Linked DNA regions of Chloroflexus aurantiacus J-10-fl. The protein of the gene in region 1 interacts with the protein of each later gene in a pairwise test. Links are inferred from orthologs where the notes say so. Each region holds a gene or a part of one and is shown on either strand. Other genes may lie near its edges. The genes, in order: serC and selB.

Region 1 (15,821 bases):
CATCGCCGGCTGAAGTTCCACCCCTATCGCATTACGGCCCAGACGTCGGGCTTCGATCAGCGTTGTTCCTGAGCCGGCAAACGGGTCAAGCACCCATTCACCAGGGCGGGTGTAGCGACGGATGAATTGATGGGGAATCTGCGGGACGAAATTCCCCCAGTAGTCGGCGCGGTGAACACCGGAGCCATCACGGCGCTCGATTAACCAGAGGCTATCGGTCAGAATGTCGTCATATTCTTTCCAGCGCCGCAAATCGATATCGCTGTCCGGCGCAAAGCGCGGGCCGTCCAACGAGCGTTGCAGGCGGTTAAGGTAGTAATGTGCCCGCTCCAATGTTTGGGCGGCAGCGATCTGTTCCAGTTCCGCCTGCAAAACCTCTGGCGTAAAGCGGATGGCCTGATCATCGGCAGCGTGCAATGGATCGTGTTCGTCCAGCAACCGCTGTTGCACCTGTTCCAGTCTGATCCGCAGTTCACCTGGGGTTGGCGCAGCGAACAACCAGGCGATCACCGCCGTCAACTCCGCTCGATTAAGCAACCACTGGGGCGAATCCGCATGAGACGGCGACTGGGCCGAGGACGAACGTTCTGTCATGGGCGACTATTCCTGTCGGGCAAATCGGCTATTACTGGTAGTGTAGCATAAAATCAGCCGGATCGAAAATCTGCAACCATCCGATTGGTATGCTATAATATAAATTGGTAAAGCTGAACATGCGAGGGTAAGCGCGTGACAGCCGATCATACACTATTTGCTATTGCGCAAGAGGTGCAACACTGCACCGCCTGTAATCTGCACAAAGGACGTACTCGTGCGGTGCCCGGCGAGGGGCCGGCAAACGCACGTATTATGTTGATTGGCGAAGGGCCGGGCTATCACGAAGACCGGCAGGGTCGTCCGTTTGTTGGCCCTTCTGGCCAGTTCCTGACCGACCTGCTGGCCCTGGCCGGTCTGCGGCGCGACGAAGTGTATATTGCGAATGTTGTGAAATGTCGTCCGCCCCAGAACCGTGATCCCGAACCAGAAGAAATTGCGACGTGTACGAAACTGTTTCTGATGCGCCAGATTGCGGCCATTGATCCGGCAGTGATTGTGACGCTAGGGCGCTTTTCGATGGGTCTGTTTTTGCCCGGTGAACGGATTTCGCGGATTCACGGTCAACCGCGTTATGTTCAGGGGCGATTAATCGTGCCGATGATCCACCCGGCGGCTGCGCTTCATCAGCCGCAGAACCGGCCATTGCTCGAAGCCGATTTTCGCCGCCTGCCCGACATTCTGGCCGAAGCCGAGCGGCAACGAAAGATGGCTTCGACTCCAGCACCACAGCCCGACGAGCCGCCAGAGCAACTCCGTCTCTTCTGACCATTGGCCGCAAGTCGCCAGCAATGCGACGATTCAATGTCACAGAACTATCGCCTCGCGCCGGCAGGACGGCGTGACAACCTATTGATGATTGCCGTGGCAATGATCCTCTGGGTCTTTGCGGTGTGGAGTATTTCCAGTACGCTCCGGCTGAGTCTGCATCCCGCCGCATTTCTGTCTGATCTGCAACGGCTTCTGGCCCAACCGCCGGCACTTGAGCAGACTGTGCCGGCACTGCTGATGCTGGTGCTGGTTGTGGCCACACCCCTGCTGATCTGGAACCTGATCGCCGAATGGGACGCGACGTTTCGCCCGGAAGCAGAGGGACTTCAGTACGAAACGCTGGGTGTTCGTTTGTGTTATCCCTGGCACGTGATGAGTGCTCTTCAGCCACACCCGGTGACACCCGATGAAGCGGCTGTGATTCTGTGCTGGTACGATCCGGCTGAGACGATAGCCAATCCGCTGCGCCGCTGGCTGCATCGCCAGACCCATGGCCGCCAACGCCTGATCATTGGTGCCGGGATTGAACGACGGGCGGAACTGATCAGGGTCATTCAAGAAGAAATGGTGCGTGTGCGATCACGCGCTACGACAGACGCAGTACATGCGCCGGCATCTTGATGCCGACAACAACCAAAAGGGACGTTCAGGGTTCGGGTATGCCCTGTCAATATACGTGCGTAAGGCGCCTGCGCTGGAGCGCCTTTGTAAGCGAATATCTGGATACAACAGAAAGGAGTAGGGATCGTCTGCACAACGATCCTGGTAGAAATCTATGGCCAAACAACGTCTCCGTGTGATTCCACTCGGTGGCGCCGGGGAGGTCGGTCGGAACATGTGGGTGGTCGAGTATGGCGATGACATCGTCATTCTTGACTGTGGTGTCATGTTTCCCGATGCCGATATGCTCGGTGTTGATCTCGTGTTGCCCGACATTACCTACTTACGCGAGAAGACGGATCATATTCGCGGTATTCTCCTCACCCACGGTCACGAAGACCATATCGGCGCCGTGCCACATCTGATCGCCGATTTAGGTTTTCCACCGATCTACGGTACCAAACTGACCCTGGGCCTGCTTGGCAATCGGTTGCGCGAACATCGTTTGCACGATAAGGTGACGACCGTTCAAATCAATGAACGGGTGCCGTTTCAGGTTGGTCAGTTCAATGTCGAAGCCTTCCACATTGCCCACTCCATCCCCGATGCAGTCGGGTTTGCCATTACCACACCTGCCGGTCTGCTGGTCTACCTGACCGACTGGAAGCTCGATCACACGCCGGTTGATGGCCGACCAACCGATCTGGAGAAGATTGCCGAACTTGGTAATCGCAAGCCGCTGGTGCTGGTAACCGATTGTGTACGGGTTGAATCAAAAGGCTACACCCCCAGTGAAGCGACTGTTGGTGAAGCCTTTGATAATATCTTCGCTACCGCACCGGGCCGGATCATTGTCGCAACCTTCGCCTCAAACATCAGTCGAGTGCAGCAGGTAATCGACTCGGCAGAGGCGTATGGCCGTAAAGTGATGCTGGCCGGGCGGAGTATGGAGACCAATGCCCGCATCGCCTTCGAGTTAGGCTATTTGCGGGCCGATGAGAGCACCATCATCCGTCCGCACGAAATGTCGGCCTACCCCGACGAGGAGATTGCCATCGTCTGCACCGGTAGCCAGGGTGAGCCAATGTCGGCCCTTAACCGCATGGCCAACCGTGACTATCCGAATGTCAAGATCAAACCCGGCGACACCGTAGTGCTCTCGGCTACGCCGATTCCCGGCAACGAGGTGAGTGTCAATAAGGTGATCAACAACCTCTTCAAGCTGGGGGCTGATGTGATTTATGGCCCTGAAGCACGGGTCCACGTCTCCGGGCACGCCGCGCAGGAAGAGTTGAAGCTGGTGCTGGCGTTGCTGCGCCCCAGTTACATTGTGCCCTTCCACGGCGACTATCGCCACCTGATGCTTTACCGCAAGCTGGCGACAACAATTGGCGCGGTGCCCGACAGTGAGCGGGTGCTGCTGGCCGAAGGGGGCACGATTATGGAGTTCTCCCCCGGCTTCGGTAAGATTACCGGCAAGGCCCCGGTTGGGTATATCTACGTTGATGGTACGACGGTTGGTGATGTGGGCAATGTGGTTGTCCGTGATCGCCAGTTGCTGGCTAAAGACGGTATGCTGATCGTGGTGGTGAGCATTGATAGCGCCACCGGTCAGCTCGTTGCCGGGCCAGACGTGGTCTCGCGTGGCTTCGTCTATATGCGCCAGAGCCAGGATTTGATCGAGGCCACCAAAGAAACGGTGCGCGCTGCCCTGGCCAACCGCAATGGCAGCAACCCGGTGGACGCAGCCTACATCAATCGCAAAATTCGCGATGTGGTGAGCGAATTCCTCTACCGCGAGACGCGGCGGCGGCCAATGGTACTGCCGATGGTTATGGAAGTGTGATTGTGGTTGCGAGCGAGACGTTGTGGTTGCCACAACGTCTCGCGGCTTTACGGATCGATCCGCGGCAGCACGATCCCCGTCTGTCCCTGATATTTACCCTTCTTGTCGGCATACGACACCTCGCACGGCTCGTCACTCTCCAGGAACAAGACCTGCCCAATGCCCTCGTGCGCGTAGATGCGCGCCGGGAGCGGGGTCGTGTTGCTAATTTCAATCGTGACATGGCCTTCCCATTCCGGTTCGAGCGGGGTAACGTTGATGATGATGCCGCAGCGGGCATACGACGATTTGCCGATCACGATACAACTCACCGTGCGGGGAATGCGAAAATACTCCAGCGATTGCGCCAGCGCAAACGAGTTCGGTGGAATATCGACGTAATCGGCACGAATATCAACAAAGGAGCGCGGATCAAATTGCTTCGGATCGACAAGGGCGTTGTAGACATTGGTGAAGACTTTGAAGTGGTCGGTGACGCGCATGTCGTAACCATACGAGGTCAGACCATACGAGATGACCCCCCGGCGTACCTGGTGATCAACGAACGGCTCAATCATGCCGTGTTCGAGTGCCATACGGCGAATCCAGCGATCTGATTTAATTGGCATCGGTGACTCCTTACGGTTGGTGAATGCTGCTTTCCAGCATACAATCTCTGCCTGAAAAGAACATTACAGCTCGATTTTTATTCAGGTACTGCTCGCCGCTCATCGCGCCATCTCCTCGTAGACGGCGACGTGACGACGGGCGATGGCTGCCTGTGTGAACGAATCCAGCACCCGTTGCCGTCCGCGCCGGCTCAGGTCGTGCCAGAGATCGGGATGTTCGATCAAGCGCATAAGTGCTGACTGCAACGCAGCGACATCGCCTTCGGGAAAGACGATCCCGGCGTCGCCGATAACGTGCGGGATTTCGCCACACGTCGATCCAATCACCGGCACGCCACAGCTCATCGCTTCAATCAATACCCGCCCAAACTGCTCTTTCCAGTTGGCCTGTGTGCGCGACGGCAAGACCAGCACATCAAGATCACGCATCGCTGCCGGCACCGCAGTACTGCTCACTGCCGGCCTGATCTCAAGCCGCTCGCTCACCCCCAGTTCTGCCGCCAGTTTTTGCAAGCGTGTGCGCTCGATCCCATCACCGATCAGCCGCAGCCGGACACTGGACGGCAGACCGGCCAGCGCCTGCACCAGATCGGCTACCCCTTTTTCCGGCACCAGCCGGCCAACGTAGCCGACAATAAAGGTTGAGCGCCGGCGCTCTGCATCACGTGGCGTGAAGAGGTCGGGATCAACCCCAAACTGGGGGATAATGCTGAGCGGCCCTTTGTAGCCGTGACGGCGTAAAATGGCTGCCGCTTCCTGGTTCCCGGCAATCGCGTGCGCGGCGTGGCGCAGGTTGTAGCGTTCAAACCAGGAGAACGGTGGTGGGTAGCGCCGATCAATGTTGGCCCAGTTGTAGAAACAGCACCGTGCACCGACCGCCAGTCCGACCCGCATGGCCAGAAAGGTAGCGAGGTTAAAACTCTCTTCATCAATGTGGAAGACCTGTGGCCGCAGGCGGGCGAGCAGCGGACGTAAGCCGGGGTAGAAATGAATATGATGATGACCATTCCAGACAATAGGCACTGTGAGCAGGGTATAGCCGTCGGTGAAGCGCCGTTCAAGAGGGATAAGTCCAACCCGCGGTTCACGCCAGCCGTCTGGGGTCAGAACGGTCAACTCTACCCCAAGGCGAGCGATCTCCTCCAGCTTGCGCTGGTAGGCCCCGGCGACCACGGCCTTCGAGAGCATGACAACACGCATAAGCGAATATCTCGACGTAGTAGATAACCAGGTAAGCGATGTCCGGCCAATCCCGGTGGCATTATATCAAGTTCTTGCCCCACGAAGGGTGCGACCCGTGGATGGCAGCGGATGGGCATGGGCGGGGGCAGTCCAGCTTCTGGCCGGTCACAGATGGCTGAAACTGCGTCAACCCTCGTCGAACGGATGGAGAAACCGCTGCACTTCTAGCCGATAGCCATCGGGATCGCGGGCAAAGAAGTGGTAGATGCGATAGCGCGGGTTTTCGCGCGGTGGGCCGTCGGTGGCAATACCGGCGGCAACCAGCCGCTCGTAGATTGCATCAACCTCGCTGCTGACAATCGTCAGGATGAGACGGTCATCGGCAATCGCCGGCTCAGTGCGCTGACACAAACCGAGGTAACCACCCCGCGCTACCCGGTAGATATGAATCCCACCCTGATCCAGCACCAGCGGCAGGCCGAGTGCATCGGCGTAACACCGTGCACTCGCCTGCAAATCGGTGACCGGGATGAAGGTGATGGCTGCCGCGTAAGGATGCTCATCCATGGCGTTTGGCGAAGTCTTGCATAAAGTCGGCCAGGGCTGCCGCCGACTCCGGCGCGACCGCGTTGTACAGCGATGCGCGAATGCCGCCTACCGAACGATGACCGGCCAGCCCGACCATCCCGGCGGCCTGGGCTTCATTCAGAAATTGCTTTTCCAGTTCGGGCGTGGGCAGACGGAAGGTTACATTCATCAGCGAACGTGCTGCCGGCACCGCGTGACCGCTGTAGAAGCCATCGCTACCATCAATCGCGGCGTAGACCAGTGCCGCCTTGCGGGCGTTCCGTTCGGCCATCGCCGCCAATCCACCCTGATCCTTGATCCACTCCAACACCAGATTCACCATATACACCGCAAAGACGGGTGGCGTGTTGTAAAGCGAATTGTTTTTGGCGAACGTGGCATAGCGCATAATGACCGGCAGGTCTTTGCGTCCGCGCTCGATCATATCCTGCCGAATCACGACCACAGTAACACCCGCCGGCCCCAGGTTCTTCTGCGCACCGGCGTAGATCAGCGCGAAGCGCTGCGCCGGGAATGGCCGCGAGAGAAAATCACTGCTCATATCGGCGACCAGCGGTACCGAACCGAGATCGGGCAGCTCAGCCGGCCACTGCACCCCCTGAATCGTCTCGTTAGTGGTAAGGTGGAGATAGGCCGCCTGTGGGTCAGGCGTAATGGCATCGATGGACGGCAAACTGCGGTAGCCATCGGCGGCTGTGCTTGCCAGCAACCGCACCGCACCGACCCGCTGCGCCTCTTCATACGCCTTCTCGCCCCAGGTACCGGTGACGATATACTCAGCAGTGGCACCGGCAGGCAACAGGTTGAGCGGGATCAGGGCAAATTGCATCGAGGCGCCGCCCTGCATAAACAACACGCGATAATCGTCACCCAGACCCAGCAGCGCCTTCAGATTGGCTTCCGCTGCCGCATTGATTGCCTCGTATTCCTTGCTGCGATGACTTATTTCAAGAACGGACATCCCACAGCCGTGGTAATCAGCCAGTTCCGCCTGCGCACGTGCGATTACGTCAGGCGGCAACGCTGCCGGGCCGGGATTGAAGTTGTGAATCATGATGTCCCCCTTTATCCTTTCGAGCAGGCTCGCTGTGAAACATAGTATACTCGAAATGGTAACGTGCTTACCTAGAAGGAAGGAGTATGCAGGTACTTGTTATCGGCGGCGGTGTCGCCGGTCTGGTGTGTGCGCGGACACTCCACCGCAAGGGGTATGAGGTAACTCTGATCGAAGCCACCGATGGTCTCGGTGGCCGGGTGCGTTCTGATCAGGTTGATGGCTTTATCCTCGACCGTGGCTTTCAGGTGCTCTTTACCGCGTATCCGGCGGTACAACGGCAACTTCAGCTCGCGGCGTTAGACCTGCGGGCATTCGATCCAGGCGCGATTGTCGTCTGGCAAGGCCGTCACTTCGTGTTAACCGATCCACTCCGGGATCGCGATCCTGCGGCACTGGCCGGAGCTGTACTGGCACCGGTCGTTCCCTTCAGCGATAAACTCCGCACCCTCCAGGTGGCGTTGCGCATGCGCCGGCACACGATTGATGACCTGCTGGCCGGCCCGGACCGCACCACGATTGAAGAGTTACGGGCACTGGGGTTTAGTACCCAGATGATTGACCGCTTCTTCCGCCCCTTCTTCGGCGGCATCTTTCTGGATCGTTCGCTACAAACCAGCGCCAAGTGCTTCCGGTTCAACTTCAAGATGATGAGCGACGGTGAGACGGTGGTGCCGAATCGGGGGATGGGCGCAATTGCCGAACAGCTCGCTACTGACTTGCGCACAGCCGGACGCATACGGCTCAATACACGGGCGGTGGCATTGGTAGAGGAATCTGGCAGGGTGTGCGGCGTGCGTCTCGCCGACGGCAGTACAATGATGGCCGACGCCGTCGTCCTGGCGACCCCGGCCCCCGAAACAGCCCGCCTCAGCGGTTTACCGATGCCGGAAGGCCAGCTCGGTTCGGCGTGTGTCTGGCTGGCCACCCGCCAGCCGCTGTATCGGGGCAAGAAGCTGATCCTGAATGCCGACGAAAAAGCCTTTGTCAACACCCTTGCCCCCATGAGTGCAGTGGCACCGGGCTATGCGCCCACCGGCTGGCATCTCTACGCCGCAGCGATCCTCGGCGTTCCCGAACAGGACGACAGCACGGTCGTCGCCCGCGCGATGGTCGATCTGAATCGCATGTTCATCAACGAAGCCACAGCCACCACTGCGCTGGCGAATGCCCGTATCCTGCGGGTTGACCGGATTCCGTTCAGTCAGTTCCGCCAACCACCCGGCCTGCACCCCAACCTGCCCGACAACCGAACCGAACGGCGTGGTCTGTATCTGGCCGGGGAAGTGACGGAAGCCAGTAGCATCAATGCTGCCCTGCTCAGTGGCGAACGTTGCGCAGAGGCGATCCAGGCCGATCTACCACGCTGACAACACGTCCGGGAACAGCTATAATGCATCTAACCGTAGATGCGGTGGCGGTGCGCAAGGGAAGGAGTCGTTCCATGATCAACTATGGCAGCAAGAAGGACGAGGGCGAGGCGGGCAAGGGGGTCGGCGAAGCACTGCGTTCGATGAGCGATCAGATCGGTCGCCAGGCGCAAGAGATTAAGCGGTTGCAGGAAGCACTTGAGGCAGCGCAGCAGGATGCCGCAGCCGCCGAACAGGCTCGCAAGGCATTGGCCGAGGCCGAAGCACGGCTGGCGCAGATGGAGGCTGAACTAAAACGGTTGCGCGATCAACAGGCCACAGCCAGTACCGGCGGCAAAACAGTGAGTCCAACGGCGTCCGCCACCGACATCGGTGGGGCCATCGGTGCGCTGGGCAGCAGTGGCGTGGTCAAGATCGGCCCCAGCACCCCGGCAGCCACCCCCACAACCGGCGGCTTACAGGTTGGTGGTGTGGCGTATGTGCAGAAGGCCGGCGGCAAGAATCTGCGCCTGCGCAGCGCCCCTGGCCTCGACTCAACCGTCCTCGACGGCCTGCCCCCCGGCACCCAACTCACGCTACTGGCCGGCCCGCAAGAGAAAGACGGTTATCCGTGGTGGCAGATTCGCACAACCGACGGGCGCGAAGGCTGGGTCGCCGGTACCGAACTGGTCACCAGCCCGGAAGGTTAAGACAGGGGTCGTCCGTCTACTGCCAGATAGGATGTAGTTACCTCGCGTGGGTTGGAGTGCGGGAGCGTGGCTTTTGCAGTTGCCATGCATGATACCGGGCAATGTCGCATCGGTTATTCTGCCGGTCACGGGGATAACATACGTTTTCAGGATCATCTGGCTGGGCGATGATGATTACTGAGATAAATCTGGTAGCCCCGCCTCACACCCGTAGCGGCGACGCATGCGTCGCCCCTGCAGGGAGGGGGCGGGTTCTGAACCCGCCCCTACGCACCGGTAACACACCTGAAAACGCTTCAGCACGAGGATCACCCCTGGCACACTGTTGAGCAAAATGTGGTGCAACGTCGCACCTGCTCGTCACTCATACCGCAACGCCTCAATCGGCGGCAACAGTGCGGCCCGGCGGGCCGGGTAGTAGCCGAACCCGATCCCGATCACCGACGCGAAGGTCAGGGCCAGCACGATGCCGATCCACGAGATGCCGGTGGCAATGCCGCTCACCGTGCTGATCAGCCAGACAATGCCGATTGCGCCGATCACACCGATTATACTGCCCACCAGACTCAGCGCCACCGCTTCCATCACAAACTGACCAAGCACATCGCCATCACTGGCCCCCAGTGCCTTGCGTACCCCAATCTCGCGGGTGCGTTCGGTGACCGCGACCAGCATGATGTTCATAATGCCAATGCCACCAACGACCAGACTGATCCCGGCGACTACGGCAATGAAACCGGTAATCGCGGTACTGATGCCGGCCAGCACGTTCAGCGCCTGCGTGGGGGTCTGGAGATCAAAGTCGTTGATGGCATCGGCGGGAACATTCCGCGCCGCCCGCAACGTGCGTTCGATCAAGGCCACCGCTTCGTTGACCTGCTGTTCACTCTGCAAGCCGAGCAGGATACTGCTCATTTGCAACCCGCGCCCCGGCAGGTCAAGATCGCCGATCAGCCGCAGCCGCATGGTGCTTACCGGGGTAAAAATGCGGCCATCGGTCGAGAACGGCCCGCCGTTTTCGTTGATAATGCCGATAATCTCAATCGGCTGGCCGTTCACCTCAATCGTTTGCCCAATAACATTCCGCAACGCCTCTTTGTCGGTGCCGAAGAGATCACGGGCCACCAGCCAGCCCAGCACCCCAACCCGCGCTCCGGTTGCTTCATCGGCGGGGGTTAAAAACCGACCGTGCAGCATCGGTGTGCGCTGAACCTGGGGATAGTCAGCACTGGTGCCAACCAGCAGGGTCTGCAAAGCGACCGTACCGGCCCGCGCCTGGGTGCTGACCGTGATTTCTGGCGCAATCGCCCGAAACAGATCAGGACGGTCAGCAACCAGTTGATTCAACACCTGAAAATCCTGGATCGAGAGCAGACCGTAGCCGGGCACATCACGGGCACCCTTCGCCCGCGGATCGCCCGGCGTCACGGCAATCCGGCGGGTACCCAGATCGACAAACTGTTCAAAGACCTGCCCCTGCAAGGCGTTACCCAGTGACAACACTGCAACCAGTGTCCCCGCGCCGATGATGACGCCGAGCATGGTCAGTAACGAGCGAAATTTATTAGCGCGCAGGCTGTCAAACGCCATTGCAATTAACTCAGTGAGCATAGTTCCCTCTCATCATGGTCTGGCCGTACCAGTGCATCAGGCGGCCTCGTCGGTTGGCTGACGCCGCACCGGAACCGGTACCGGCTCCAGATCACGACTCCGCTCAACCTCCTCCAGCACCTCAACCCCGTAGTATTCGCTCAAGATATTGTCAACCAGGCGTCCGTCACGCAGACCGATCACCCGATCCATGTGCCGGCCAATCTCCGGATCGTGGGTAACAATCACGATAGTTCGCCCCTGTTCGCGATTGAGCTGGCGAAAGAGCGCCATAATCTCGGCCCCGGTGCGTGTATCGAGGGCACCGGTTGGCTCGTCGGCCAGAATAATCGCCGGATCATGCACCAGTGCCCGCGCAATCGCCACCCGCTGCTTCTGCCCGCCCGACAGGGTGTTGGGCAGGTTATTGAGCTTGTGGCCCAGACCGACCGCTTCCAGAGCTGCGCGCGCCCGTTCGGCCCGTTCGCGCGCGCCGACCCGACCATACACCAGTGGCAACTCAACATTTTTCTGCGCCGTCAGACGGGGCAACAGATTAAAGTTCTGGAAGACGAAGCCCAGTTTCCGATTGCGAATCCGGGCCTGTTCCTGGCGGTTCAGGCGCGAGACATCAACGCCATCGAGGATATACTCGCCACTTGTCGGGCTGTCGAGCAACCCGATCAGCGTCATCAGCGTACTCTTACCACTCCCCGATGGCCCCATAATGGCGACCATCTCGCCCTCTTCAATTGTCAGGCTAATATCGTCCAGCGCAACAAATTCGCCATCGCCGGTTGGGAACGTCTTGCGAATATTGCGCAACTCAACAATTGGCCGGCCTCGATATTCAGTCGTCACAGTGGCACTCCTTCCAGGATTTGATTAGCGCACAACAACCTGCTCGCCTTCGGCCAGACCACTCTTGATTTCGACCAGACCGTTGGCCTGCAATCCAACCAGGACGGCCCGCTCGCTGATGGTGCGCTGCCCATTTTCATCGGTGGTGACAACCTGAACCATGGTCTTGGCACCTTCATTGCGAAGAGCAGTCACCGGCACCTGCAAGACATTGCTGCGCGTGGCGGCAATAATCGCAGCCGTGGTGGTCATCCCGGCACGCACCGGTTGACCGGACGGATCAAAGGCAACGGTCACGCGATAAGCGGTAACGGCACTGGTACCGGCGGGAAGCGGCTCGATGTTCACCACCTCACCGCGGAATGGCGGCCCCTGCAGAGCATCAACGGTCACCTCTACCGGCTGCCCAGGCGCAACCCGCGCCACATCAACTTCATCAACCGTCACTTTCACCAGATAGCGACTGACATCAATCAGGACAATCGGGGTCTGACCACTGACCGCTTCACCCGCCGAAACATTCACAGCGGCCACCACACCGGCAAATGGTGCGCGCAGCGTAGCCTCTTCCAGGCGGATGCGGGCCGCTTCGAGTTGCGCCTGAGCCTGGGCCAGGCGAGCTTCGGCGCGGGCCAGATCGCTGGCGCGTGGATCGGCAGTCAATTGGGCAAGACGGGCTTGCGCCGCAGCGAGTTGTGCCTGCTGGGCAGCAATCGCATTCTGCCGTGCCGCACCGGTCAGACGGGCCAGCTCGGCCTCGGCCCGCGCCAGTTGCGCCCGGGCCGCCGCAATGGCATCGCTGTCAGGGCCGGCCAGAATAGCATCGAGATCGGCTTTTGCGCTGGCTACCCGTGCCTCAGCCGCCGCCAGACCACTCACCTCATTTTGCACCGCCGTCTGATACGCGATTTGGGCCTGGGCTAATGCAGATTCTGCATCGGCCAATGTTCGTGCCGCTCGCTCGAACGCGCGTTCAAAATCGCGCTGCTCGGTCTCATTGAGAGAGCGTCCAGTGCGCGGATCGGTACCATTTGCCTTCACATGCTCCCAATTCCAGTAGGCATCACTGTATGCACTCTGAGCGTTACGCAAAGCATTGGCCTGAGCTTCTACTCGTGCCAGGGCCTCAGATTTAGCCGCCGAGAGCAGGTCGCGCTGCCGCTCAAGTTCGGCCTGGGCCTGCACCAGAGCTGCTTCAGCGCGCACCCGTTGCTCATTCGTAGCCCCGTTCAGCAACTTCTGCAAACGCTCACGGGCTTCGGTCACCGCAGCCTGCGCAGCCGCAATATCTGCCGGCGTCACATTGGTCTGCGTCTGCGCCAGCCCGGCCTGAGCAGCGGCGACCAGCGCCTCGGCCTCAGCCCGTTGTTCGGGCGTTGCCCGCTCGCGTAGCGCCTGCAAATCGGCCTGAGCCAGAGCAACGGCTGCCTCAGCCGCTGCCACATCGGCCCGCAACTGGCGGTCATCAAGGCGCAGCAACGGATCACCCGCCGCAACCTGCTGCCCGACCGTCACCAGCACCTCTTGCACCCGACCACCGAGCGTCAGGCTCAACTCAGCGGTCTGGTTCGGTTCAACCGAACCGGTAGCATTAACGGTCAACCGCAAATCGCCACGGGTTACCGGGGCCAGACTGAGACCGGCCAGCGGATCGGCCGTCGATGCGGCAGTGAAACGAACAACAACCGTCGCGATAACTGCAATCAAAAGGCCGGCCGCAATCCACACCGGCCAGGGGAGACGGGGTAAACCAAAACGCGGTCGAGACTGGGGTAACGTGCTCATGCCTGTACTGCTCCTGCTGAAGAATTGGGCGTAGTGGACTGGCCAACGCCGTGCAAAAAGAGATCGACTAACAGAGACGGGGAGACGCTACCCACCCACTGCGCCATCGGATTGGGGGGAGCCATCTCGTGAAAGGTTTCACAGAGACTGAGAAACAGCATCGCTGCTGTCGCCGCCGAAAGATCACTGCGGATCAAACCGGCGGCAATTGCTTCGTCCATCACCCGGGTAAGGGGGGCAAACAAATGCCGGTAAAAGGCAACACTCAACCTGGCCCGGGCCGCGTCACCGAGATGCTCCATCATCTCGTGGCGCATCATCCGCATATCGCCTTCATAGTCCATCAGCACCGTTGCCATAGCCTGAAGACGCTCGTTCAGTGGGCGGTCAGCGCCAACCAGATCGGTTAGCGGCTGGTGCATTGCTGCCAGCACACGCAACCCCATCTGCACAAAGAGTTCTTCCTTGTCGCTGAAGTAGTAGTAGAGGGTTGGCTTGGTAATACCGGCAACCTGAATAATGTCGTTGATCGAAACTGCCCGATAGCCACGCTGCATAAAGAGCTGCGCTGCCACATCGAGGATGCGGAGCGCGGTGGGGCTATCGCTAATACGCGGATCGGGCAGCAGGGTTTGTTCCATAACTTTCAACAGTCTCGTCTAACTAATTCTTACCGACCGGTAAGTAATATACCACGATGAACAATCATTGTCAATGCTTTGCAAATATTTTGTCGATAAATCCTTCAGGTGATACAAACGCTTGCGCGAAGACGTGAACCTTCAAATAACTCAAGTTGTCACCCGTGCTATGAGCAGGCTGTTGAGTCTGACTGTCAGGATGAATAACACGACGTTGCATTCAACACCGTATGGCGCAACCGCGTGAACGATGTGGATCGTAGCCAGTTCCTATGGATGTGTTATGTCACGCCTCACAGAAGCAACCCGGGTTATACTCATCCTCTGAGTCCTCTGTGCCTCTGTAGTGGTAAAGGTAGCAACTTGGGTTCGGATTTCATCCCCGTGCTGAAGTGCCACCCGCAAGCCGCCGGTAGGCCGTCGCAAACGCAGGCGCAATGATCGCTCCGGTGTGGCGTCAGCGTAATCGTTAGATTGCGAGCCGAGACTTCTATCACGCCAGATGCAATGTGGCACCAGGCGACGCGGGGATTGGCGCACAGAGTGGGGACGGAGGCGTTGGTGCAGGTGCGTCCTACCTGTCAGTATTTTTATTACCGAATTCTTATTGAATAGTCAGGACGACATTGGTGACATTGACACAGGTGAATCCTACCGCGGCGGTAGGGGCGACGCATGCGTCGCCCCTACTGACCATCGTTAGCGTAATCACATCTGACTCAACGGAAGGCATGAGCGGAAACACACCCCGCACTGACGACTCCCGCCCTCGGCGGGGGCAGGTTGGGGTGGGGGCATTCGTGCAGAGTGAGTCATACTGCGGCGGTAAGGACACCCGGCTGTGCGCCTCTACCATCGTTAGTGCAATCACACCACTGAGCGCTGCAATAGCGTGCGCAAGCAAGGGTTCCGCATTCACCGTGCTCGACTCCAGGCGTTGTTTGTACCGACCACGGATGCGACATCCGTGATCGCCACGATCATCTAGTCTTAGTCTGCGGAAGATGAATGCGATGACTTCCAGTAATCCGGTGAATCCTGGATGTGAGGAACACGGCTGTACCAACTGCACGAACGTGCAGAAAATGAAGGTGGACGCAGATGGAGCCTGCGCCCACCCTACTATTCTTCAGGGTCGATCCTTAAAACAACGACCGCTGATTACCGCGCATCTTACTGAAACACGAACTACAGTAGACGGGCTTAGTGCCGCGTGGTACGAATGGGACAGTCGTCTCTTGACCACAACTGGCGCACGTCACCCGATAATTAACACGCTCGCGATTCGCCGGAGCGGCTGTCGGTCGTCGCCGTTCAGACGCCTCGCTCATTTGAGACTTACGCGCCTTGCGGCAAGCCGGACAACGTACCGGCTCATTCACAAAGCCTTTGGCGGCGTAAAACTCTTGTTCTCCCGCTGTAAAGACGAAATCCATCCCGCAATCCCGACAGGTCAGGGTTTTGTCTGCGAAGCTCATGGCTCGCTACTCCTCTAGCACAACAACGAAGGGTTCGTGGCCGGTGTGGGGTTGCGTTGCGTCCGAACTCGACCGAGAGGAGGCTCAGAGGGGATCGCTAGCGCGTACCAGATCCGTACCATTCTTGAATATTGATTATACCAAATTTTGACTATTGTGAGAAG
Region 2 (15,813 bases), 1.1 Mb from region 1 along the record:
GCCGGGTGGTAACTGCGACAGATCGTCGTTGGCTGTGCGCGGATTGAATGCCACCAGAATTGGTGTTTCAGCCGGGCGGGCTGTGTAACCGGCCTGGCTCACCCGCAGAGTGTACCAGGTAGGTTCACCTTGAATGTTGGAAGGAAAGAGGTTCTTGCCGGAGACGGGAATACCCATCTTGAAGATGGCCCGCATTAGCACCATGTTCGCTGTCTGGCTACCAGAGCCGTTCACGGTGGCTGCGGTGATGGCAAACTCGTTCACAACTGGTTCGGGGGATTGCATAGCTTCCTCGCAAAACATGCTCGACACTGAGCGGTAGTTCGTATTATACGAGTGGTGTGTGGTAGATGGCAAGTACGACTGCCGCGAAATCAGCACGAAAGGGTTGTCTCAACCAGGGAGACCCTGTCGCTCAGGTAGATGAAGGAGAGATATCTATCGTCGGAATGCACTGACACGTGGAAGAGGAAGACTTCTACGCCCAACGTGCCACAATGTGATGAGGAATGGCAACACTATGACGTTGCCATTCCTCATTTAAAATACAAAGATATTGAACTACTCTTCGTTAATGGCAATACCCAGAATCATCTCGCCGGGGGTCGCCAGATCGGCAGGATTGCTCGGGTCGCGCAGCGGTATCCCGTCAACAATCTCCTGACCCTGAATAACTCTGCCGAAGATCGTGTACTGCTCGTTCAGCCGGGGTGCCGGCGCCGTGGTGATGAAGAATTGCGAACCGGCACTGTTTGGGTCCGACGAGCGTGCCATAGCTACGATACCGGGTTGGTCGAACAAAATCTTGTCGGTGAACTCTGCCGGGATGGTATAGCCGGGGCCACCGGTGCCATCGCCGCGTGGGTCGCCACCCTGAGCCATAAAGTTGGGCAGTACCCGATGCCAGGTCAGGCCATTGTAGAAGTTCTGGCGGGCCAGGAAGACGAAGTTGTTCACCGTCTGGGGCGCAATATCGGGTAGCAGTTCAATCACAATCTCACCGCGTGGGGTGTAGATAGTAGCGGTATACTTTTTAGCCGGATCAATGCTCATTGGCGGTGGACTGCTGTACTGATAGGTGGTGGCTGTAGGCAGTATGGGCATACTGCCGGTGATCGGTGTGGGAACCGATGCAGGCTCTGTTGGTGCTGGTGGGTTGGTAGGAGCAGGTGCTGCGGTTGGTACGACTATTGGTGTTCCAGATCGGCTAATCAAGAGGCCGGCCACAAACCCTAACACAATGAGCAAAATGGCAATAGCAACAAGACCGGCCAGCGGGTTTGATGTTGTAGATGGTCGCTCGTTACTCACAGATCACCTCGGTAGTATGATATTTTTCCGCTGGCATTATATCAAACCGCGCAAGGATGTGCGTATACGCCGCTCTTCTGGCAGTTGTCTCATAAAAGCTGTGCGGTTGTGCTACCCGACCGTCGCCCAGGCTCATGAGTGCCTGCCAATCACTAACGACAGTATAGCTCGCTCGCAGTATGGAAGCGAGGAGTGCTAACGACGATCTCCAGTGCCATCACTCGCCGGATTACGTGCCTTGCTTGCTCGTCAGGCGTGTATCGCGGCGTGTGGAGTGCGGCAGCCACATGTCGCACCAGCCGCGCTCACGATCAGACGTCTGTCAGGCCGTTTACCCTGCTGGTCACGGGGATGCGGTGTGTGATCGTCACGATTATGTCGTCTGTCAGTAATGAATGAGATAGCTTCTTGTAGGCGGTATATGCGTATGTCAGGCAGTCGCGATTCAGGTAGACTTTGCCACAGCGCTGGCCGGCCAGCGTGTTCTGTACATACATCACATATGAACATAAGACCCTTGCTGTGTGACAGATCCTCACGCCAGCCGCGCAGCCCATTCGGGTGCATAATGAGCCAGTTCCTGGCGGAGACGCAAAAGTGCCAGATCGCCGGCTTTTGCTTCGATCATCAGATCGAACGGTGGTAAACCCCGACCGGCTTCGAGCAGGGCAATTGCATCATGGGCGACTACAAAATCGGCGTGCTGACCGGCGCGTGGTGGTATGACCCGGGTAGTACCGTTGCGTCCCGGAAGCAGATGGGCTTCGCTGCGTTGACTGCTCAGATGAACTTCGGGGCGGATCTGGTGCGGCCAGGTGGCCAGGGTCAGCCCTAGTGCCAGCGCCAGACTCAACCGTTCAGGATTGTGTAATCGGTAGTGGAGATAATCGAAAACGATGGGGATACCGGTACGTGCAGCTAAAACGAGTAGTTGCCCCAGCGAGAATCCGGCGCCGGTGTGCTCGATGGTTGTGCGCCGGCGAGCCTGAATCGATAGCTTTACCCAACGCTGGATGAAGCGTTGTTGTGCAGCAGGATCGGCAGCTCCGGGATGTATCACCAGGGTGTGATTGATGGTCTGAGCGTGATCAAGGGCTGCCAGAAGCTGACACGTCGCCTCAATCGTGCGGATCGTCGCGTCGGCAACCTGTTCATCGGAATGGCTGAGGCTCAGGTGCGGATCAAGGTGTACGCCCAGGCGCAGGTTGCGGGTACTGATGTGTTGATTGAGGAGCGCGAGTTGTGTCTGACATTCAGCCAGATCGCTGAGATTGAAGTGACGGGGTAACGCAAAACGGTAAAACCGGATGTTAGTCCGCTCAAGGTAGCGTAGGGCATCACCTAAATGGGTTAATAAGATGCTGAGATGAGGTGGCGAGCCGCTGATCAGGCCGGGTTGACTCACAGTGCGAACGGCAAAACCGAGCCGAATACCAGGGTGGGTTGTGTCGTATTGCTGTCCGGAAGATCGGATTGCTGCATGCTTTGATTGCCTGGATGCACGCTGGTAGAGCGGTGCAAGGTCGTGGCTGGTTCCAGGAATTGGATGATCTATTGCCTTCATAACAGTAGCCGCAGCACGTTGGATAGTGAGCGTTTGTTTGCAAGGGCGTTCGCCGGTGATGGTGCAGGTGAATGCCTGTTTATTGTAGGACAAATGTTCGTTTTCGTCAATAGCGATGATAGCTATTTGTCTGTTTGAGTCGTCGATGCAGGTTGGCAGAACACTGCCGACAGCATGCACGGCGGGCTGTTGCAGATGGTGAACAGGCCAGAGACTGCGTTCTCTGCTATCACCCAGATGGTACAGGACGTGGTGCAGGTGACGAGCGAGCCGGAAGCGCGCCTTCCCAGGGGGTGCTTGTCCACAAGGCACAGCGTGAGGGTGACGGTAGATAGCGTGCCGATGCCTTACGTTAAACTTGATATAACAATCATTGTGTCCTACTCAGCCGGGTGGTCGGGCGGCGAGGTGTGCAACAGGGCATTGATTGCCAATCGCCGATGGTGGCGTGTGTAGTATCGAATCTGGCGAGGCAGGTTGTCTTCGCCGGGTAGCGTTTGTACCATCTGTATCAGTCGTCCGGCAATGTGTTTGATGTGATCGGTCTGACCGGCTGTATCAAGGCTTTGCAATTCCTCTTCCCAGGGTACGGTGCATTGACCTTCGACGATTACCCCGATGATTTCCGGCAACAATTTGCTTTGGCGTGTCCAGTTAACTGCCAGGCAGAAGCCAGGTCCAGGAACGGGCAAGCGTTCGCGGGCAATGGTGAGCAGATCGGCGGAATGACCGACTGCCATCACGATCAAGATTGGCTCGGAGAGCTGCGGTAAGTGGTGCAGGCTCAGCAATGGCAGATTGAGTAATTGCGCCAGGGTCAGCGCCAATGGCTTGCTCATCAGCTCTGGTGTCGTCACCCCACCGAAACGCCATTCGCTGCTGCGGGCCAGGGCAAGAAAACGCTGTATGGTACGGGCGACATCGAGTTCGCTGAACCGGTAATTGCTCAGCGGTCGGATCGTGAACCCATCGTCCATTGCTGAACCGAGACAGATAACCCCCTCGTGAATGTAGAGTTCGTCTTTGTGACTGATGGTGGCGTGAAATTCACGTCGTCGTTCAATACTTTGCAGACAGGAGAGCAATTCCAGTTGCGTTTCTGGGGTTGGGGCCAGGGCCAGGCTCTGTTGCCAGGCCTGACGTGCTTCGTCGAAGCGTTGCATGTGAAAGAGACAGCGACCAAGCAGGTGAAACACGCCCCAGTCGTCGTAATAGTGTTGACGCGGGATTGTCAGGAAGTTCAAGGCAGTTTCGTAGTCACCACGGGCTGCGTAGATGTAGGCCAGTTCGAGTTGTGCCGCTACGTCACCAGGGTCAAGTTCAAGGCAACGGCGAAACTCGCGTTCAGCCTCATCGTAGCGCTCGAGTTCAATCAGGACAAAACCGAGGTTAAAGTGGGCAAAATAGTCGTCGGCCAGGCTGGCGACAGCCGCAAAGGCATCGGCAGCTTTCGCCAGCAGCCCCTGCTGCTGATAGTGGAAAGCCAGCGCATTATGGGCATCGCGCAGGGTCGGATCAGCAGCGATTGCGCGCCGAAACTGATCAACCGCTGCTTCGGGATGTTGGGTGCGTTCAAAAGCCAAACCGTAGCGTAGATGGCGACGACCGGCAACGCGTCTGGTCTCGTCTGTCATGATAAACCTCCTCGCCCGGCATGGAGGGCGACCGTTGCGAGCCATGACGTCGCAGGTTGATCGGGTACAATCCGGGTTATGGGGATTGTACCTGGCTCATGGCGTTGTTGGGCAAGGCAGTTGCCAGCGCAGCGGCCTGTGCGTCCAAAATCTGTTGAATGCCTCGTCCGGCCAGATCGAGCAGTGCGTTGAGCTGGTCGCGAGTGACTGCTGATCGCTCGGCTGTGGCCTGGACTTCGATATACCCGCCGGCACTGTTCATCACTACGTTGCAATCGAGGTCGGCCTGACTGTCTTCTTCGTAGCAGAGATCAAGCAGTAACACGCCCTGAAGCATGCCCACACTTACAGCAGCCACCGGTGTCAGCGTTGGTCTTGTTTCCAGGACGCCGCTGCGTACCAGGTAATCTACCGCCAGCGCCAGGGCAACGTAACCGCCACTGATTGCTGCCGTGCGGGTACCGCCATCGGCCTGTAACACATCACAATCGATGGTGATAGTACGTTCCCCAAGCGCATTGAGGTCAATCGCAGCCCGCAACGAACGACCGATCAGCCGCTGAATTTCTTGGGTTCGGCCACTCGGCCCGTTGCGTTCGCGACGGGTGCGTTGGAGAGTGGCACGTGGCAGCATTGCATACTCGGCAGTGACCCAGCCACTCTGCTGGCCGCGCATCCAGGCTGGTACTCCATCTTCCACCGTAGCGGTGCAGAGAACACGAGTCTTTCCGTAGGCGATCAGTGCCGATCCCTCTGCATACGGTGCCGCACCGATCTCGATGGAAATGGGACGTAGTTGGTCTGGTGACCGTCCATCAATCCGCATCATACGAAACCGTTTCCTCTACCTCTTATTGACCATCATACCACGTTTGTGACCACGATACAACGTGAGATTACTTAACTGATCATAATCCGCCGTGCCTGCCAGAGGTACCAGCAGGCAATGCTGCGGTAGGGACGCCAGCGTTCACCAAAGGTACGCAGTTCCTGGGGTTTGGGCAGGCGTGGTTGATCGTAGATGAGACGAACAGCATCACGCAGGCCCAGATCGGCAGCCGGCAGGACATCCAGTCGTTCGAGGGCAAACATCAGATAGATTTCAGCCGTCCATCGCCCAATGCCCTTTACGGTCATCAGGTGTGTGATGGCTGTTTCATCGTCGAGCGTTGGCAGCAGGTTCAGGTCGAGTTGACCACTCATCACGCGCTCGGCCAGGTCGCGCAGGTAGCTGCTCTTCTGAGCCGAGAGGCCGGCAGCGCGCAGTACTGTCTCATCAGCCGCAATGATAGTCTCCGGTGCCAGGCTGCCCAATCGCTCGTTGAGACGGTCGCGAATGGTTCGGGCCGCTACCAGTGATAGTTGCTGGCTAATGATGGCATAGGCCAGCGTGGCAAAGCCGTGCGGCTGCCGTTGCAATGTATATGGGCCAATCTGTTCGATCCAGTGCCCTAGCGTTGGATCAACGTTGCGTAGATGCTGAAGTGCGTGTTCCATCGTTTCATCGTACAATGCTCTTAGCAGTATTGTAAACGATATGCAAGAGTTTCTGGCAATGTTTGTGATTGGAACTGCCGGTCATGTCGATCACGGTAAGTCAACCCTGGTCAAGGCATTAACCGGTATTGATCCCGACCGTTTGCGCGAAGAGCAGCAACGCGAGATGACCATCGATCTGGGATTTGCCTGGCTGACCCTGCCGGGTGGGCGGGAAGTGAGTTTGATCGATGTCCCCGGACACGAGCGTTTTATCAAGAACATGCTCGCCGGTGTGGGTGGTATTGATGCGGTGCTCCTCGTCATTGCCGCCGATGAAGCAGTGATGCCGCAGACCCGTGAGCATCTGGCGATTATCGATCTGTTGGCGATCCGCCACGGGATTGTGGTGCTGAGCAAAGTTGATCTGGTCGATGCTGACTGGCTGGAGCTGGTGCGCGAAGAGGTGCGCGAGGCGCTGGCCGGGAGTACACTGGCATCAGCACCGATAGTGCCCGTCTCGGCCCGTACTGGCGCCGGTTTGGCCGAACTGCTGCTAACACTCGACCGTTTACTTGATACGCTGCCGGCGCGTGATCAGGTGCGCGGTGTGCCGCGATTGGCGATTGATCGGAGTTTTACCATTACCGGTTTTGGTACGGTCGTGACCGGTACCTTACGCGATGGTGTCCTCTCAGTTGGTCAAGAGGTCGAACTCTTACCGCCAGGATTACGTGCGCGCATTCGAGGTTTACAAAGCCATCAACGACCAATCGATCAGGGGAAACCGGGCATGCGGGTGGCCGTGAACCTGGCCGGTGTTCATCACCGCGACATCAGGCGTGGTCATGTGCTGACCTTGCCAGGCGCATTGACGCCGACGACCTTACTCGATGCACGAGTGCGCGTTGTTAGTGATGTGGCGCCAATCGCGCATAATGCTGCGCTCGATCTGTTTATCGGGAGCAGTGAAGCGCCCTGTCGGCTTACCCTGCTGGATACCGATGAGTTGAGCGCCGGTACCGAAGGATGGGTACAGATTCGGCTGACAGTTCCGGTCGTTGCCGCCGTTGGTGACCGGTTCATTCTGCGCACGCCTTCACCCAGTCGCACTGTTGCAGGTGGCGTGGTGATTGATCCGCATCCGCCACGCCATCGTCGCTTTCGTTCCGAGGTGATTGCGGCATTGACATTGCGATCCCAGGGTAGTCCCGCCGAGCGGTTACGCCAAACCCTGGCCGATGGCCGGCCCCGGCTGCGCACAGAGAGTTTAGCTGCTGCCGGTATCACTGATACTGAGGCCGAGGCGGTGCTGGTGGCACTCGTCACAGAGGGACATCTGGTCGTATTGGGAGACGACGTTCTGATCTCATCTGCGGGTTGGGCCAGTTTACGTGCAACCTTACGTGATCTCCTGGCGTCGTACCATCAACGCTTTCCGCTGCGGCGGGGCATGTCGCGTGAGGAGGTACGCCAGCGCTTGCAACTGACACCACGACTCTGGCAAAGTGTCCTGGCAACCACCATGGCAGAGGGCTGGCTCAGTGCTGATGAAACAACGGTACGGTTGACCAACTTCACACCACAGCCAACAGCAGATCAGCAACGTGCGCTCAATCGCTACATAAGCGCGCTGGCCCACATGCCCCCTGCTCCACCACCTGCTGAACTCGACAGTGAATTACTGGCGTGGGCATGTGATAATGGTCTGTTGGTGAAGATCGCATCTGACCTGTATCTGTTGCCGGCAACCTGCACAGCAATGACGATGTGGGTGCGAACTACCGTAGAAACGCAGGGCGGGGTAACGGTAGCAGCGTTTCGTGACCATTTTGGCGTCTCGCGACGGTATGCAGTTGCGTTTCTTGAATACCTTGACGAACAGCGGATAACCCGGCGAGTGGGAGATACACGCATTCTGGTGCGTTAAGGCATTATGTGTGGATCGCCAGATTGGACAGGAGGCGATCAATCATGATAGACTCTTAACAGACACTAAACCTACCCCGCTCGCGCTGGAAAGGAGACTGCTTTGGCCGGTAATCAGAATGATTTGCGCCGTTTTGGCACAGCTTTGTTGTTGGGTGTAGCTGCCGGATTTGCCGCACGTTATTACCTTGAAACACGTGCCCGTAACAGCACTCGCCCTGCCAGCGGTCTGATCGATTGGGAGCAGGCTCGCCAGGCTGCGTTGCGGCTGTCTCAATGGGAGCAGGCACCGGTGGATAATCGGGCTTTCCGGCGCGAGCAGTATGCGCGGATGGTGGCGCTCAGCGAACCTCTGATCGCCGACTATCTCGGTGTACGGCTACCTGAACCGGTAAGTCGGATTTTTGTCTTTGATCGGCGGGAATGGCTGGAAGCGAATATCGTTTCATTTAGCCAGCTTTTTCGCCCGATTGAAGAGATGTACGAGAAGAACGGCGGTGGGCGGGGTGCACTCGGCGTGCTGATGAATGACGTTAGCAGCAAGCTCCTGGGCGTTCAGATTGGCGGCTTGCTCGGCTATCTGGCTCAACGGGTGCTCGGTCAGTACGATCTCAGTTTACTGTCGGCTGAGGCGACCGGCGGCTCACTCTATTTCGTGGAACCCAATATTGCCCGCGTCCAACAGCAACTGGGTCTGAGCGACGAGGATTTCCGGCTCTGGATTACGCTGCATGAAATGACCCATGCCTTCGAGTTTGAAGCCTACCCATGGGTGCGCACGTACTTCCGCGAGCTACTTGAGCAAAATTTTGCCCTCGTCAGTGGGCAAATGCTCAGTAGTGGCAATAGCCTGGTCGATATGCTCATGCGCCTCTTGCAAGGTATTGGGAGTGGTCAACACTGGATCGAGACCGTGTTAACACCTGAGCAGCGAGCGGTTTTTGACCGGATTCAGGCGCTGATGTCGCTGATCGAAGGCTACGGGAATCACGTGATGAATGCAGTTGGTCGCCGGTTGTTGCCCAGCTTCAACCAGATTGAGCAGCAGATTGCCCAGCGCCAACGCCAGCGCACCATGCTTGACCAGATGGTCTTCCGTCTGACCGGTCTCGATCTGAAGCTGGCTCAATATCAGCAGGGCGAGGCGTTTGTCAATGCGGTTGTCGCAGCGCGTGGCATTCAGTTTGCCAGCCGGGTATGGGAGCGACCGGAGAATCTGCCGTCGATGGATGAAATCCGCAATCCGGGGCAATGGATCGTGAGGATGGATCGGCAGTAGGCGAGGGTTGAAGTCGTTCTACCACATCTGGAAGTAGAGACAACTATCACCCTGGCCCTGACCGATACACACCGTGCGCAGACAATAGTCTGCCCCCTGGGAGCGCGCACCTTCGGCGCGCTCATCACCTGCACCAGCCCGCACCAGCGGGAGTCATTCGGTGCCGCTGCTTCCCGCCCCCGGCGGGGGCGGGTGAGGGTGGGGGTGTTTACACGTCCCGGCATCACACTCCAGCCTGGCCTCGCTCCGCTGGGGTGTGGGCGTTCTCCAGATAGCTCCCGATGACCTAAATCCCGCCCCCCTCCCAACCTCCCCCCGTTGGGGGGAGGAACGTACTTACCCAGGCGGCAATCTGGGCAAATTATTCTTTATCCCCTCCCAACCTCCCTCTGCTGGGGCTATGCATTACCCACATGTCACGCTGCGTTAGGCCGAGCTGCAAGCGCTCCCTGTGGAGGCATTCCATCCACCGCCGGCAGGGGCTGGCCATGACCGCTGGTGCGCAGGCTGGACGTCTTCCCCGTGGTCTGATCCAACGGTTACCTCCGCTGCTATCATCTATCATCCGCTTTCCGTTCGTGACGTACGACCCACGCGACAGCAGGGCGACGCGATAGTGCCCAGGATCGCGCACGATGAGATAGGTTCGACTGATGAGCGAAGCGGTTGACAACCTGGGTATGGGTAAGGCATAGCGCTGTGCGGGAGCGGGGAGCGTAGCGGCTGCGATTACCTCTGAACAACCATCGATTGCACGCGATGCAAGACATTCCCGTCCACCGCATCCCTTGGAAGGTCAGGTGAACGGCACAGGCACCGTCCGTAGGGGCGGGTTGAGAACCCGCCCCTACCGAACCCGCCCCTACACACTACCGGCACCAGCACGCTGTGGGGCAGGCTGCCGGCCTGCGCTCAGCCATCCCCATCATCAGGGGTACGTACCGGCACGGGTGTCCGCTGCAATCCGCGCCGGATCGTGTGTACGGCTGGCGCGGCAGCATGGCTGCCGCACTCCAAACCCTGCGCCACGCACATGATGCGTGTGTAAGGCAACCCATCCGGCACGTGCCGGCACGGCTGGAGCGGAGCACTGCCACGCCGTCGGGTCATTCTCCGTCAAGCGGTAAGAGCAACTGATTGCCGTCGGTGTTGGTTTCCGGTGGAGGTGGTGGTGGCGATGGTGGTGGTTCTGCCGTTGTTCCGATCAATGCCAGCAGACCGGCTTCGTCAATGACCGGAATCCCTAACTGGAGTGCTTTGGCGAGCTTACTCCCGGCATTAGCTCCGGCCACCACATAGCTGGTCTTTTTGCTCACACTATCGGTCACCTTACCGCCATGGGCAACAATGAGTGCGCTGGCTTGCTCACGGCTCAGCGAGGGTAGCGTTCCGGTCAAGACAAATGTCTTGCCGGCGAGGGTGTCGCTCTGGCGCGTTGGACCACTCACCCCACCCATCTGTACCCCGGCTGCCCGCAGCTTCTCTATCAGCGCCCGGTTTGCTGGACGTGAGAAGAAATCAACAATACTGGCCGCTACCACCGGGCCAATACCGGGAATCTGTTCCAGTTCTTCCTGGCGCGCTGCCATGATTGCGTCGAGTGATCCCAGCGCCGCAACAAGAGTTTGGGCGGCGACGGTGCCGACGTAGCGGATACCCAGCCCGACCAGGAGCCGGTCGAGTGGCCGTTGCCGGGCAGCGTCAATGGCGGCGAGCAGGTTGGCGATCCGTTTCGGGCCGAATCCCTCCAGTTCTGCCAGTTGATCGGCTTTCAAGAAGAAAATGTCTGCTACATCACGAATGAGACCGCGCTGGACGAAGAGTTCTGCCTGTCGCTCACCCATCCCAACAATGTCGAGGGCTGATCGGCTGACGAAGTGTTCGACCCGGCGTACCAGTTGGGCCGGGCAGATGCTGAAATTGTTGCAGCGCCAGGCCGCCTCACCTTCTTCGCGTTCAAGCGGTGAGCCACAGGCCGGGCAATGGGTTGGAAATTGCCAGGGCCGCTCACTGCCATCGCGACGGGCGATCACCGGGCCGACCACGTAGGGTATCACGTCACCGGCGCGTTTGACGATGACATAATCGCCGATCCGAATGTCGCGCTGGGCAATGTAATCGGCGTTGTGCAAACTGGCGTTTCGTACTGTCACACCGCCGATCTGTACCGGCTCCAGTTCAGCGTTGGGTGTGACGACGCCGGTACGACCAACATTGACCGTAATATCGAGCAAGCGGGTGATCGCTTCGCGGGCCGGGAATTTGAAGGCAATTGCCCAACGGGGATCGCGCCCGACAACACCCAGTTCGCGTTGCTGGGCGAAATCATCGATCTTGATCACTACCCCATCGGCTTCGTAAGGTAGATCGTCACGTTTGGCCATCCAGGCTTCGCAATAGGCCAGGACTTCAGCGAAGTCGGTGAAGCGGCGAACATCCTGGTTGACTGGAAAGCCGAGTGCGCGCAGATAGCGGAGCGTTTGCCATTGACTGCTGAGCGAAATGCCTTCAACGACGCCAACACCGTAGGCAAAGAAGCGGAGCGGACGGGCCGCGGTAATTGTGGGGTCTTTCTGGCGTAACGAGCCGGCAGCAGCGTTGCGTGGGTTCGCGAAGATTTTCTCTCCTGCGGCGGCAAGCCGATCATTCAGCGTCTCAAAATCAGCCGTGCGCATGTAGACTTCGCCCCGCACCTCTATCGTGGTCGGCAATGTCGTCGGCAAGTCATCATCTTGGGGCGTACTGGTCGCTTGAAGTGTCAGCGGGATACTGCCGATGGTGCGCAGATTTGCCGTCACGTCTTCGCCAACCTCACCGTCGCCACGGGTGGCCCCCTGCACCAAGCGGCCATCGCGGTAGGTCAGAGCAACGGCCAGACCGTCAATCTTTGGCTCGACCACATAGGCTACTATGGCATCGGGGCCAAGGAGTCGTAGTACCCGATCCCGCCATGCCAGGAGATCAGCCTTCGTAAAGGCATTACCGAGTGATAACATCGGCTGCGGGTGTTGTACTTTGGCAAACTGAGATGCAGGTGTCCCGCTTACCCGTTGGGTTGGCGAGTCGGGGGTGATTAACTCTGGGTGTGCCGCCTCCAATGCGCGCAATTCAGTCATCAGCGCATCGTATTCAGCATCGCTGACGATGGGATCGTCGAGCACGTAGTAGTGATAGTCGTAGCGGCGGATCAGGCTGCGTAGCTCGTTGATGCGATCAGCGACAGTCGTATGGCTCATTGGAAACTCCACGGTTACGGTAGAAGTTCGTCGGAGGTACTATAAAAAAATGGTCTAAAGTAGTACCGTTGGGGGGTTGCCAAAAAGTAAAAGAACCGTTATCATACAGACACCCCCCCCACACGAGACCCGCTGGCAGTTGCCAGGGGGTTTCGTGTTTCTCCAGCATTTTTTATACGAACATACGTGCATTATTGTAGCACAGGTTTTCGGGAACGATGTCGGAGTCGCGTTATGATACGCCCATCGCGTGTGGGGCGATGCGAATACGCCGGCAACGATATGTGTGTACGGCGATAACCACTTGCTGGTTGAAACGCCACAGGCTACCCTGTGGCGTCCCAGGATCAGGGTGGCTGGCGATCTTGTGTGGCAAGTGCCTGATTACTTCGGTGCCTGTGACAACACCTCGTAACCATTGGTCGTGATGAGGACCAAATCCTCAATCCGCACCCCACCCCATTCCGGCAGGTAGATGCCCGGTTCGATAGAAGTCACCATTCCGGCCTGCAACGGCGGACTGGGAGGTGCGTCAGGGGCGGTAATTCGGAGCCAGGGTGCTTCATGGATCACCAGACCAACGCCGTGGCCGAGGCTGTGCGCGATGCCTTCAGCGTAGCCGGCCTCACCGATAACGCGGCGAGCGATGGCATCAGCTTCAGACCACGGTAATCCAGGGCGAAGGGCTTGCATGGCAGCCTGTTGTGCCTTGAGGGTTGCCGCATACACTGCTCGAAAGGTGTCGTCGGGTTGACCGAGCACAATCGTGCGAGTCAAATCGGCGTGGTAGCCATCAAGACGGGCCCCCATATCGATGATGATCGGTTGGCCTTCCCCCAAAACATCATCACCCGGCGTATGATGTGGACGGGCACTATTGCGACCCGCAGCCACGATAATCGGGAAAGACGGCCCTTCGGCACCCAGGTCGTGCAGTGCTACTTCGAGGCGCCATGCCGCTTCACGCTCGGTCATGGTAGGGGTGAGTGCGGGTAGCACTGCGGCCAGGGCAGCATCGGTGATGGCGGCGGCCCGGCGCAGCAGCGCAATTTCTTCCTCATCCTTGACCATCCGTAGTTCTTCCACAATATTCTCGGTGGGAACCAGCTCGATAGCATTGCCAAGCGCGGCGGTGTACTGACGATGCTCGGCAACGGTCATAACCGCCGCTTCAAAGCCCAATCGTTTGATGCCCAGTTCGCTCGCCAGATCAGCGATCAGGGCGGTCATTGGTCTGGCCGGAGGACGTACCTCACGCAGGGTAAAGTGCGGTGCTTCAGCCGCAGCTCGTATCAGATAGCGACCGTCGGTGAGCAAGAAGGCGGCTTCGGCACTGATAAGCAAAGCACCGGCGCTACCGGTGAAGCCGCTGATGTAACGGCGACTGGTTGGCGCAGTGAGCAACATTGCCGGTAATTCGCGTGCGGCCAGCGTTGCCCGTAATTGTTGCAATCGGTTCGTCATTATCTGTCCTTTCGTCTTTCCACGTAATCGTGTGACCCTGTTATCCTACACCATATATGCAGAGTGTGTGACAAACCGGTCAGGCTGGCTATGTGCGGAGGGGAATATGTCGAGGGGGTTATCGGCATTGGGGGCGACCGGTGGCTGGAGGCACATGCTTCTGCTGCGAAGCAGGTCTGGTGTAGACGGTATGCTTGCACAAATCATACGTACTGCCGCTGGAAGGGAAGCGTCTGGTAACGTGCTGACGGTATTGAGATAATTTCTGATTACCCATCGATACATAGATGTTGCCTGACAACTCCTTGACGCTGACTTGTAAACAGATTAGTATGGATGCTATGTTGATTGGTGGTAGTGGGGGATCATCATGGAACAGGCAGCAACGCAACGTCTCGCAACTGGTATCCCCGGCCTCGACGAAATTTGTGGTGGTGGATTGGTGCCACGTTACGCTTACCTGGTGCGTGGCGGGCCGGGAACGGGAAAAACGACGCTTGGCCTCCATTTCCTGGCTGCCGGCGCGGCAAATGGCGAAACGACGCTATTTATCAGCCTCGAAGAGACCGAGAGTAAAATTCGCTGGAATGCAGCGCAAACAGGCATCAATCTCAATCAGGTTCATATCCTCGACCTCAGTCCATCATCTGATTTTTTTGCCAACACCCAAATCTACGACATCTTCTCACCGGCTGAAGTAGAACGAGAACCGATTACGCGCCAGATTGTTGAGACCGTACAACGTCTGCAACCCACACGGGTCTTCCTTGACTCGATTACTCAGTTTCGCTATCTCACTCCTGATACCTTTCAATTCCGCAAGCAGGTTATCTCATTTCTGCGGTTTCTCGCTGAACAGCGAACGACAGTTGTCTTTTCGGCTGAGAATAGTGCCGCCTTTCCTGATGATGATTTGCAGTATATTGCTGATGGTATCATCTCGCTCGAATTAACCAATACCGGTCGCTATCTGACCGTCAGCAAGATGCGCGGTTCATCGTTTGTGAGTGGTCGTCATGCGATGCGTTTGACCACTCAGGGCTTGCAGGTATTCCCACGTATCATTCCAACCCCGTTGGTGGCCGGCCATGCTTTCACATTGATCCCTTCTGGAGTACCCGAACTTGATGAGTTGCTGAACGGTGGGGTTGAACGAGGCACGATCACACTGATCACCGGCCCGTCGGGGGTGGGTAAAACGACCCTTGGTTTTCAATTTATGAAGGAGGCAGCCAGTCGCGGTGAGCGGTCGATGGTCTTCTCATTTGAAGAAGAGATCGAGATTATGCAACAGCGTTGTGAGGCGGTGAATATTCCGGTTCGGGCAATGCAAAAACAACAATTGCTGCGGATTGAGAAGATCGAGCCGCTTCAGTACAACCCGGCAGAGTTTGCCCAGCATGTACGCTACTTTATCGAACAAGAGCAGATTAAAGTTGTCATGATCGATAGTGTGACCGGCTACCGCCTGTGTATGCACGGTGAAGACTTGATCAGTCAGTTGCATGCTCTGAGCAAATATTTGCAGAGTCGAGGCGTAACGGTCTTTTTAATCATGGATACAACCGACATTGTGGGTGATTTCAAAGTTACTGAGATTGGCGCCAGTTATCTGGGCGACAATATCATCTTTTTGCGCTTTTTAGAGATTGAGGGTGAGCTGCGCAAGGCCATCGGGGTTTTGAAAAAACGGTTGGGTGATTTTGAGAAGACATTGCGCGAATTTGCGATTTCTCGTTATGGGATTAAAGTAGGGAAGCCGCTCACCAATTTACGCGGTATTCTAAGTGGAATGCCGACGTGGGTTGATAAGGCGTGAGATTGGCCCGGCAGTTACCGGATGGTTTCGCCAACCTTCGGATGGGAGTTCCGAAAGGGTAATGATCCGCTACCCGACGATACAAAAGAATGAGTACATGC

The links.
Region 2: the proteins of serC (region 1) and selB interact in binary tests that used the Escherichia coli proteins (3 or more experiments, as listed by UniProt). The link is inferred for Chloroflexus aurantiacus J-10-fl from one-to-one orthologs.

Annotation. Positions count from the first base shown.
Region 1 is NC_010175.1:1,371,042-1,386,862, forward strand. What follows is about bases 5,203-8,118. They hold serC (3-phosphoserine/phosphohydroxythreonine transaminase), read right to left. Parts: upstream 7,244-8,118; coding sequence 6,161-7,243; downstream 5,203-6,160. Other genes in these bases: CAUR_RS05200 (glycosyltransferase family 4 protein), read right to left, coding at 5,203-5,619; CAUR_RS05205 (VOC family protein), read right to left, coding at 5,788-6,168; CAUR_RS05215 (NAD(P)/FAD-dependent oxidoreductase), read left to right, coding at 7,330-8,118. In the rest of the region: CAUR_RS05175 (TRM11 family SAM-dependent methyltransferase), read right to left, coding at 1-594; CAUR_RS05180 (uracil-DNA glycosylase), read left to right, coding at 730-1,362; CAUR_RS05185 (hypothetical protein), read left to right, coding at 1,399-1,986; CAUR_RS05190 (ribonuclease J), read left to right, coding at 2,141-3,811; dcd (dCTP deaminase), read right to left, coding at 3,859-4,419; more of CAUR_RS05200, read right to left, coding at 4,519-5,202; more of CAUR_RS05215, read left to right, coding at 8,119-8,613; CAUR_RS05220 (SH3 domain-containing protein), read left to right, coding at 8,688-9,302; CAUR_RS05225 (ABC transporter permease), read right to left, coding at 9,663-10,913; CAUR_RS05230 (ABC transporter ATP-binding protein), read right to left, coding at 10,950-11,753; CAUR_RS05235 (efflux RND transporter periplasmic adaptor subunit), read right to left, coding at 11,778-13,538; CAUR_RS05240 (TetR/AcrR family transcriptional regulator), read right to left, coding at 13,535-14,179; CAUR_RS05245 (zinc-ribbon domain containing protein), read right to left, coding at 15,322-15,657. UniProt on the Escherichia coli protein: Catalyzes the reversible conversion of 3-phosphohydroxypyruvate to phosphoserine and of 3-hydroxy-2-oxo-4-phosphonooxybutanoate to phosphohydroxythreonine. Is involved in both pyridoxine and serine biosynthesis.
Region 2 is NC_010175.1:301,765-317,577, reverse strand. The notes cover bases 5,573-8,480. They hold selB (selenocysteine-specific translation elongation factor), read left to right. Parts: upstream 5,573-6,046; coding sequence 6,047-7,915; downstream 7,916-8,480. Other genes in these bases: CAUR_RS01230 (zinc-dependent metalloprotease), read left to right, coding at 8,018-8,480; CAUR_RS01240 (DNA-3-methyladenine glycosylase family protein), read right to left, coding at 5,573-6,006. In the rest of the region: CAUR_RS01265 (2-oxoacid:acceptor oxidoreductase subunit alpha), read right to left, coding at 1-285; CAUR_RS01260 (peptidylprolyl isomerase), read right to left, coding at 562-1,311; CAUR_RS01255 (apurinic/apyrimidinic endonuclease family protein), read right to left, coding at 1,847-2,875; CAUR_RS01250 (tetratricopeptide repeat protein), read right to left, coding at 3,256-4,509; rph (ribonuclease PH), read right to left, coding at 4,586-5,338; more of CAUR_RS01240, read right to left, coding at 5,410-5,572; more of CAUR_RS01230, read left to right, coding at 8,481-9,193; NAD-dependent DNA ligase LigA, read right to left, coding at 10,300-12,429; CAUR_RS01220 (M24 family metallopeptidase), read right to left, coding at 12,814-13,893; CAUR_RS01215 (ATPase domain-containing protein), read left to right, coding at 14,264-15,712. UniProt on the Escherichia coli protein: Translation factor necessary for the incorporation of selenocysteine into proteins. It probably replaces EF-Tu for the insertion of selenocysteine directed by the UGA codon. SelB binds GTP and GDP.